2 regions of the Rhodococcus sp. Eu-32 genome follow, and region 2 is predicted to be linked to the other one. Evidence: riboswitches for the same ligand, from Rfam matches in the RefSeq annotation. Region 2 holds a riboswitch; the other holds the start of a gene.
The links. A riboswitch is a leader RNA that binds a small molecule or an ion and turns the genes downstream of it on or off. The one in region 2 is predicted to bind S-adenosylmethionine.
Positions count from the first base shown of each region.

Region 1 (4,215 bases), on a different contig from region 2:
CGGCGCGATCGTGAAATCGCTGGTGTTCCTCCTCGACGACGACCCGGTGCTGCTGCTGGTGTCCGGAGCCCACCAGGTGAACTCGAACGCCACCGGCGAACGGTTGGGCGGCACGCTGCAGCGCGCACCGCTCGATCTGGTCAAATTGGCGACGGATCAGCCGATCGGCGGCATCGCACCCGTCGGGCACCCCACCAACCTGGCTACCTACGTCGACGAGTCGCTGTCCCAGTACCCCGAATTGTGGGCTGCGGCAGGGCATCCGAACACGATCTTCAGGACGACGTTCAAGGAGCTGCTACGCATCACGGCAGGCCTCGCCGTGGATGTGACCTGACTGCGCAACTCGATGCACACAATCGGCCCGAATCGGCGATTTCCCGTCGATTCGGGTCGATCGTGTGCAGTCAGTCGCGCTCAGGACGCGAGTTCACGCGCCGACGGCATGGCACCCGTCGCGGCGAGCAGTCCGTCGACCTGGAACGCGACGCCACGGTCCTCCAACCACGGGACGACGCCCGCTGCGACGTCGGCCAGGTTGCGCGCCTCGGGTCCGACTGCGACGAGGGTGACACCGTCGGCCACCTCGGCGGCCTTCACGTCGGCGACGAGCCCCGCCAGACCGGCAGCGGTTCCGACGTACCGGATCGAACCGGGAACGGCGGGCACGTCCAACGCCGCGAACTCACGACGCGCAGTCCTGGCGTCGTCGGCGATGTGGAACTCGATGTCGAGGAAGACTGCGACGCTGTCGGCATCCTTGCCTGCGGCCACTGCATCGGAGCGCAGTGCCGTGCGAGCCTGTTGGCCCTCACGAAGGTCTGCGGCGACGATGCGGGCGACCGCCTCGGTCGGAACGGCGTCGGTGATTTCGGTCCAGGTGCCCGCATGATCGACGGCGACGCGTACGGGTGAAGTGTTCGACATGAGATGTCCTGTCGTGGAAGCAGGGGAAGGTTGCCTAGGTCCTACCCGAACGCCTACAAGACCCGGAGGCCGTGCGGCACAGATCCACGTACCTGTCGCGCCAGAATCGGCCCTGCGACACGACATTTGCTGTCATGACCCGATGCTAACCTCTCCGTTCGCGCACGGGGATCCCACGCCTGCGCCGCCGTCGGCAATCGCCGGGAACGGGCGCGGATCGGGCACCGGGTTCCACCATCCGTTGTCCTCCTCGTAGACCCACGAGGGGCCGGACGAGGCCAGCTGCGCGACGGCGTCGACGAGACGGTCGACGTCGGCATCGGAACTACCGAGCCCCAGGCTGGCCCGCACGGCGCCGCCTGCGTAACCGAGCCGTTGCAGCAACGGGTGGGCACAGAACTTGCCGTCGCGCACGCCGATTCCGTGTTCGGCGGACAGGTATGCGGCGATCTCGCCCGGGCCGTACCCGTCGAGTGCAAATGTGACGATGCCCACACTGTCCGGAGCGTCGTTCCACACCGACAAGAGCTGGATTCCGTCGATTCCGGCCAACCCGTCGCGTAGCCGCGTGCACAGACGACGCTCGTGGTCGACGGCACCTGCCGCCTCGTACGCCGTGATCGCCTCGCACGCGGCTGCGAGCGCGACGACGCCGAGCACGTTCGGGGTCCCGGCCTCGTGACGCGCGGGCGACGGAGCCCAGTCCGTCGACGTCGTGGTCACGTGTCGCACCGCACCACCACCGGCAAGGTAGGGCTCACCGGCGTCGAGCCAGTCACGCCTGCCGACGAGGACACCCGCACCGTGCGGCGCGTACAGCTTGTGGCCCGAGAAAGCGAGGTAGTCGACGCCCAGGTCGGCAAGATTCACGCGGCGATGCGGCACCAACTGGGCACCGTCGACGAGAATTCGAGCACCGTGCCGATGCGCGAGCGTCGCGAGTTCGCGGATGGGCAGCACCTCGCCCGTGACGTTCGACGCTCCCGTGACGGCAAGCAGCGCAGCAGGTTTCGTCCGCAGTTCCGCGTCGATGCGCGCAACCGTCTCGGCAACCGAGTCCGCTGCGACGACGACGCGACGCCCGTTCCACGGCAACAGGTTCGCGTGGTGCTCGATGTCGAGCACGACGGTGTCTCCCGGGACACAGCCGGCGAGAAGGTTCAGCGAGTCGGTGGTGTTCCGCGTGAAGATCACGACGGAATCCTGTTGCGCTCCAACGAAGTCGGAGACGGTCACCCGGGCCTTCTCGTATGCGGCCGTCGAGACCCGCGATGCATATCCGGCACCCCGGTGCACGCTGGAGTAGAACGGCAGCAGCTCCTCGATTCGCGCGGACACCTCGGCGAGCGCAGGTGCACTGGCCGCGTAGTCGAAGTTCGCGTAGCTGCAGGTGGTTCCGTCGACGAGCGGGACCTGCACGTTCGCGCCGCTGACCGCAGCGAACGGTGCACAGGTCTTCTCGAGAACAGCAGTCATGACAATTATCCCCTTGTCGTTCGGGGACCCACGCCGATACGGCGTTCGAGTCCGCGCTTGCCGCACCGGTTCTCCGGCGTCGGCCAGGTCGTCACCCGGAGCACCCCACCGCGGAGGAGGGTTGCCGACCAGCGAGCCGGGGCTTTGCGCTGGTACTCATGACCTGAACAGAGAATGGCAAACGACTCTCGTCATTGTCAACCCGGCAGGTAGGAAACCCGCGGGGCGAAGCCGCACCACGCGAGTAAACTTCGCCCGGTGTCTCGACCATGCAGCCGTTCACCTTCTGGCAAACCCAACATGAGATAACGACCCACAAATCACGTTGACGATTCGAGAAGAGGAACACCCGGTTGTCTGTGGAATCACGATCGGAACCGACGAAGACGCAGGCGTCTGCAGCCATACCTGCCGAATTTCTGCGCGGAGATCGCGCTCCTCGTGAGCGCACCCTCATCGACGTCCTGCGGTCGACGGCGTCACAGCATCCCAACGCCATGGCGATCGACGACGGAAGCACGTCGATCACCTACCGCGAGCTGCTCGAGGACATCGACGAGGGCGCGCAATGGCTGGCCAGGGCGGGAGTTCGGCGCGGCGACCGCGTCGGCGTCCGGATGCCATCGGGCTCGTTCTCGTTGTACGTCGCGATTCTGTCGATCCTGAACGCCGGTGCTGCGTACGTGCCCGTCGACGCCGACGACCCCGACGAGCGCGCCGAGCTTGTCTTCGGTGAGGCCAAGGTGACCGCGGTCGTGACGGCGGGCGGCATCGCTGCAGGTACGGCCGACAAGCAGGACATTCCCCTGCCCGACACCCTGACCATCCCGAGCCCCGACGACGACGCCTGGGTCATCTTCACGTCGGGTTCGACGGGTACGCCGAAGGGCGTCGCCGTCAGCCATCGCAACGCCGCGGCATTCGTCGACGCCGAAGCGCGGATGTTCATGCAGGACGATCCCCTCGGTCCGGGCGACCGCGTGCTGGCAGGTCTGTCGGTGGCGTTCGACGCGTCCTGCGAGGAGATGTGGCTCGCGTGGCGTCACGGCGCGTGTCTCGTTCCCGCACCTCGCTCGCTCGTCCGCAGTGGATTCGATCTCGGACCGTGGCTCGTTTCCCGTGACATCTCGGTCGTCTCGACCGTCCCGACGCTCGCAGCTCTGTGGCCCGCTGTGGCGCTCGAAGCCGTCCGCCTGTTGATTTTCGGCGGCGAGGCGTGCCCGCCGGAGCTGGCCGAACGCCTCGCCGTCGACGGTCGCGAGGTGTGGAACACGTACGGGCCCACCGAGGCCACCGTCGTCGCGTGTGCGTCGATCATGGACGGCAAGGGTCCGGTCCGTATCGGCCTGCCACTCGACGGCTGGGATCTCGCCGTCGTCGACGCGTCCGGCCAGCCGGTTGCCGTCGGCGAGGTCGGTGAGCTCGTCATCGGCGGCGTCGGCCTCGCGCGCTACCTCGACCCGGCGAAGGACGCCGAGAAATACGCCCCGATGCCGACGCTCGGGTGGGAGCGCGCCTATCGCAGTGGCGACCTCGTCAAGCTCGAAGTCGAGGGTCTGTTGTTCCAGGGCCGCGCCGACGACCAGATCAAGCTCGGCGGTCGACGCATCGAGCTCGGCGAGATCGACAACGCGCTGCAGGCTCTCCCCGGCGTCGCCGGTGCTGCGGCCGCGGTCCGCAAGACGGGTGCAGGCAACTCGGTGCTGGTCGGCTATCTCGCCAGCACCGACAAGAATTTCGACCTCGATGCGGCGCGGACGCTGCTGTCCGAGCAGCTCCCGGCTGCGCTCGTTCCGCGGCTCGCGCTCGTCG
Region 1 is NZ_QGNK01000019.1:24,864-29,078, reverse strand. It holds gene DK926_RS20550 (YbaK/EbsC family protein) at 1-337, shown strand, start outside; gene DK926_RS20545 (hypothetical protein) at 418-927, opposite strand; gene DK926_RS20540 (aminotransferase class V-fold PLP-dependent enzyme) at 1,060-2,403, opposite strand; SAM riboswitch class IV at 2,452-2,567, opposite strand; gene DK926_RS20535 (Pls/PosA family non-ribosomal peptide synthetase) at 2,757-4,215, shown strand, end outside.
Region 1: linked by a shared signal. The riboswitch ahead of DK926_RS20540 (aminotransferase class V-fold PLP-dependent enzyme) and the one ahead of DK926_RS00450 (ABC transporter substrate-binding protein) in region 2 are both predicted to bind S-adenosylmethionine.

Region 2 (4,215 bases):
TTGCTGCCGATGGTGTCGTCACTGGGGGCTGTGGTGTCTACGGTGCTCGTTCTCGCATCCGTCGGCACGCTCGTCGGGTTCTGGTTCTGGGAGAGGAGTTTCTCGACATCGGGCGGCGTCCCGGTCCTGCTACCGGAACTGCTTTCTGCGCGTGGTTACACACTCGGCACCGCGGTGGCGATGTTCTGGTTCGGCGCCGTGCTCGCGCTGCAAGCGGTGCTCAGTCTGTATCTCATCGAGGGGTTGAACTATCCGGCTTTGCAGGCGGCGCTGATCATGGTCGGCAGTTCGTTGCTGATGGCGATCACCTCGGCGTTCGGGTGGCGGGTGGTGGCGCGGTTCGGACGCAACGCGGTCGTCGGTGCCATCGTGCTCGAGCTGTTCGTCGTAGCCGGGTACATCATGGTCATCGCTCTGTTTCCCAGGGAATTCACCGTGCCGGCGTTCGTCGTCCTCGCCGCACTGTCCGGTCTCGCAAGCGGATTCGTCGACGCGCCCAATCGCGGTATGACGCTGGAGTATTCACCTTCCGGCGCGAACGGTGTGGCGGCAGGTTTTCTCCAACTGTCGCAACGATTGTCGGCGACGATCTCGCTCGCCGCGGTGCCCGGAATCTACTTGGGCGTTCTCGCTGCGGACAGCGAGAACTTCGGGCGGGCAGCCGTTCTGGGGCTCGGGGTCTGCGCGCTGATGTTGCTCGGATCGTTGGCGTGTGCAGTGACGGACAGCAAGAGACGGAGTGGGCAGTGACAAGGACGGCACCGAAGTTTTCGTGGTTTCTTCCTACCGGTGGCGACGACGAACGCCTCGGTGGTACGTCGCACGGAGTGCGCATTGCAGAAAACGCTGCAGCAGTGGTTGATTCCGGCCATCGCGACGCGTCGCTCGACTACCTGACCCGTCTGGCGCAGACCGTCGACCGGCTCGGTTTCCATGCGGTGCTGACGCCGACGGGTGCTCACTGCGAGGACGCGTGGTTGGTCACGTCGGCGCTGATCGCGGCGACGACGCGTCTGAAATTCCTCGTCGCGTTCCGACCCGGTGCCGTAGAGCCGGTCCTGTCGGCGCAGATGGTCAGTACGTTCCAACGACTTTCGGGTGGACGTGCACTGCTGAACGTCGTCGTGGGAGGTGACGACGTCGAACAGCGCGCGTACGGCGACACACGCGGCAAGGACGACCGCTACCGTCGAGCGCTCGAATTCCTCGAAATCGCCCGTGCCGTCGGCGACGGCAAGCCTGTCTCGACGTCGTCCGAGTTCTACACCGTCGAGCGGCCGAGCGGCGCCGGTTTCAGTGGCTACCCGCCGGTCCCGCTTCCCGACGTGTACCTCGGTGGATCGTCCGCGGCTGCCGTCGATGTCGCGGCCGCGCAGGCCGACGTGTTCCTGACCTGGGGTGAACCGCCCAGTCAGGTCGCCGACAAGATCGCGCACGTCAAGAAGGCCGCACACGACCGAGGCAGGGACATCCGAGGCGGGATCAGGCTGCACGTCATTGCGCGTGACACCGCCGACGAGGCGTGGGCGGTTGCCGAGAACCTGATCTCCGGGCTCGACGACGAGATCATCGCACGCAGGCAGAAAGCATTGCGCGGCATCGCGTCCGAGGGGCAGCGACGCATGCTCGATCTGCACGGTGGTGATCGAAACAACCTGCTGGTCGGGCCGAATCTGTGGGCGGGGTACGGTCTGGTGCGCGGGGGAGCCGGTACCGCGCTGGTCGGCAGTCACGCCGAGGTGGCCGACCGGATTCGCGAATATCAGGCGGTGGGCATCGACGAGTTCATCTTTTCGGGCTACCCCCACGTCGAAGAAGCCGAGCATTTCGGGAGGGGAGTGCTACCGCTGTTCGAATCCCCCAATACTCCGTAGGGAATGCCCCAATTGGCATAAGTGTCGTACGTAGTCGTACACTTGCCAGCGCAACACCATCCAGAGCGACCGAGAGACCTGGCTCTACGACGTCGCAGCAACCCCCCGAACAAGTCGGGAGCGGGTGCTACCGCCGGGAACGATGGAGGAACGATGCACGCCACTCACGACGCTGGGTCGATCAGCGCGGGGTTCACGACTGCTTGGGGCCGCATTCACGTCGACCTGTGTCGTCTGTGCGGTTCCAGCTGTTGTCGCTGAGCCTCGACGGCTGAGCATCTTCACCCCTCCCTAATTCAGGACACCCATGTCTGCGGTGTCCTCGCATCTCGAGATCCGGAGTATCCACGTGTCCTCACGTTCCGTTCTGGTGGGAATCGGCACCATCGCTGCCGCCAGTGTCCTTTTGACCGCGTGCGGTGGCGGTTCGTCGTCCAGCACCGCCGACGCGGGTGAGCCCCAGGCGGGCGGAACGCTGCGTTACGGCCTGTCCGGTGCGCCGACCTGCTCCGATCCCGCGCAGTCGGGCACGAATCAGACGATCTACGTCATTCGTCAGATCGTCGATTCGCTCACCGACCAGGATCCCGAGACCGGTGAGATCACGCCGTGGCTCGCGGACAGCTGGGAAGTGGCCCCTGACGCGTCGTCGTTCACGTTCACGCTGAAGGACGGTGTCACGTTCAGTGACGGCACGCCGGTCGATGCCGAGGCGGTCAAGGCCAACTTCGACTCGATCGTGAACACCCTGACCACAGCGAAGTCTCCGCTCGGCGGCAGCTACCTGTCCGGCTACGTCGGCACCACCGTCGTCGACCCGCTCACCGCGAAGATCGAGTTCAACGGTCCGAATGCGCAGTTCCTGCAGGCGACGTCGACGCCGCAGCTCGGAATTCAGTCGCTCGCCACCGTCGCGAAGCCGGCGGAGGCGCGGTGCGACGGCAGCAATATCGGTAGCGGTCCGTTCACGTACGCCGACTACCAGCAGGACAAATCGGTGACGCTCGCCAAGCGCACCGGATACGACTGGGGCTCGGACGTGTTCGGCCACGACGGTGAGGCATACCTCGACACCATCGAATTCACAGTCGTCCCCGAATCGGGTGTCCGTACCGGCAGCCTGTCGTCGAATCAGCTCGACGCGATCAGCGACGCGCTTCCACAGGATGCCCCGCAGATCGAGGCCACCGGCGGACGGATCCTGACGACGTCGAATCCGGGCACGCCGTTCGGCATCCAGCCCAACGTGACTCGGGGTGCGCTGCAGGATCCCGAGGTGCGCAAGGCCCTCGTTCCGGCGATCGACCGTCAGGAACTCGTCGACACCATTCTCGGCCCGGACTTCAAGACTGCAACCAGCACGCTGGCCAGCAGGACTCCCGGCTACACCGAACTCGCGGACGTCACCTACGACCCCGAGAAGGCGAAATCCATACTCGACGCGGCAGGCTGGGTCCCGGGAGCCGACGGCATCCGTGAAAAGGACGGCCAGAAGCTGAGTTTCAAGGTCATGTTCAGTGCCGTGTTCGCCGGTAACCAGGCAATCCTCGAGCTCACCCAGCAGCAGTTGCGTGAGGTCGGCGTCGATCTGCAGCTCGAACTGGTTTCGAATGCCGAGGCCACCGCGCGTCAGGGCACCAAGGACTACGACTCCACGTACTACAACAGCACGCGTGCCGACGGTGACATCCTGCGCACGTCGTTCGCCGTCGACGGCCGAAACCTGAACGCACGCGGCCCGATTCCCGATCTCGACGCGTCGCTGACCGAGGAACTGGCCACCACCGATACCGCAGAGCGCAACGAGATCATCGGTCGCGCTCAGCAGCAGGTGCTCGACAACGGCCTGTGGATCCCGACCATCGAGTTGTCGCAGGCAATCGGCGCAGGCTCGACCGTGCAGGACCTGAAATTCGAGGCGTCGGCCCGTCTTCAGTTCTTCGACACCTGGCTGAGCGGACAGTAGTCATGACCCGGTACCTCGCACAGCGTGTACTGCAGGCGGTTGTCGTCCTGTGGGCGGCGTTCACGATCTCGTTCGTCGTCCTGTTCCTGCTCCCGTCCGATCCGGTCAGCATCGCGGCCGACGGCGGGGGAGCAGGCACCCCGGTCGACGCGGCCGCGATCGCGGAGTTGCAGGCGCGGTACGGCCTCGATCAGCCGGTGTGGGTTCAGTATTGGAACTCGCTCAGCGGCGCTGTCCGAGGTGACTTCGGGTACTCGATTGCCACAGGGCAGAAGGTGACGACGGCGATCTTCGACGCGCTGCCCAGCACGCTGGCGCTCGCCTTCAGCGCCCTGGTGTTGGCCGTGATCTTCGGCGGCACGGTCGCGTTTCTCG
Region 2 is NZ_QGNK01000001.1:81,482-85,696, forward strand. It holds gene DK926_RS00440 (MFS transporter) at 1-750, shown strand, start outside; gene DK926_RS00445 (LLM class flavin-dependent oxidoreductase) at 747-1,874, shown strand; SAM riboswitch class I at 1,928-2,023, shown strand; gene DK926_RS00450 (ABC transporter substrate-binding protein) at 2,224-3,840, shown strand; gene DK926_RS00455 (ABC transporter permease) at 3,843-4,215, shown strand, end outside.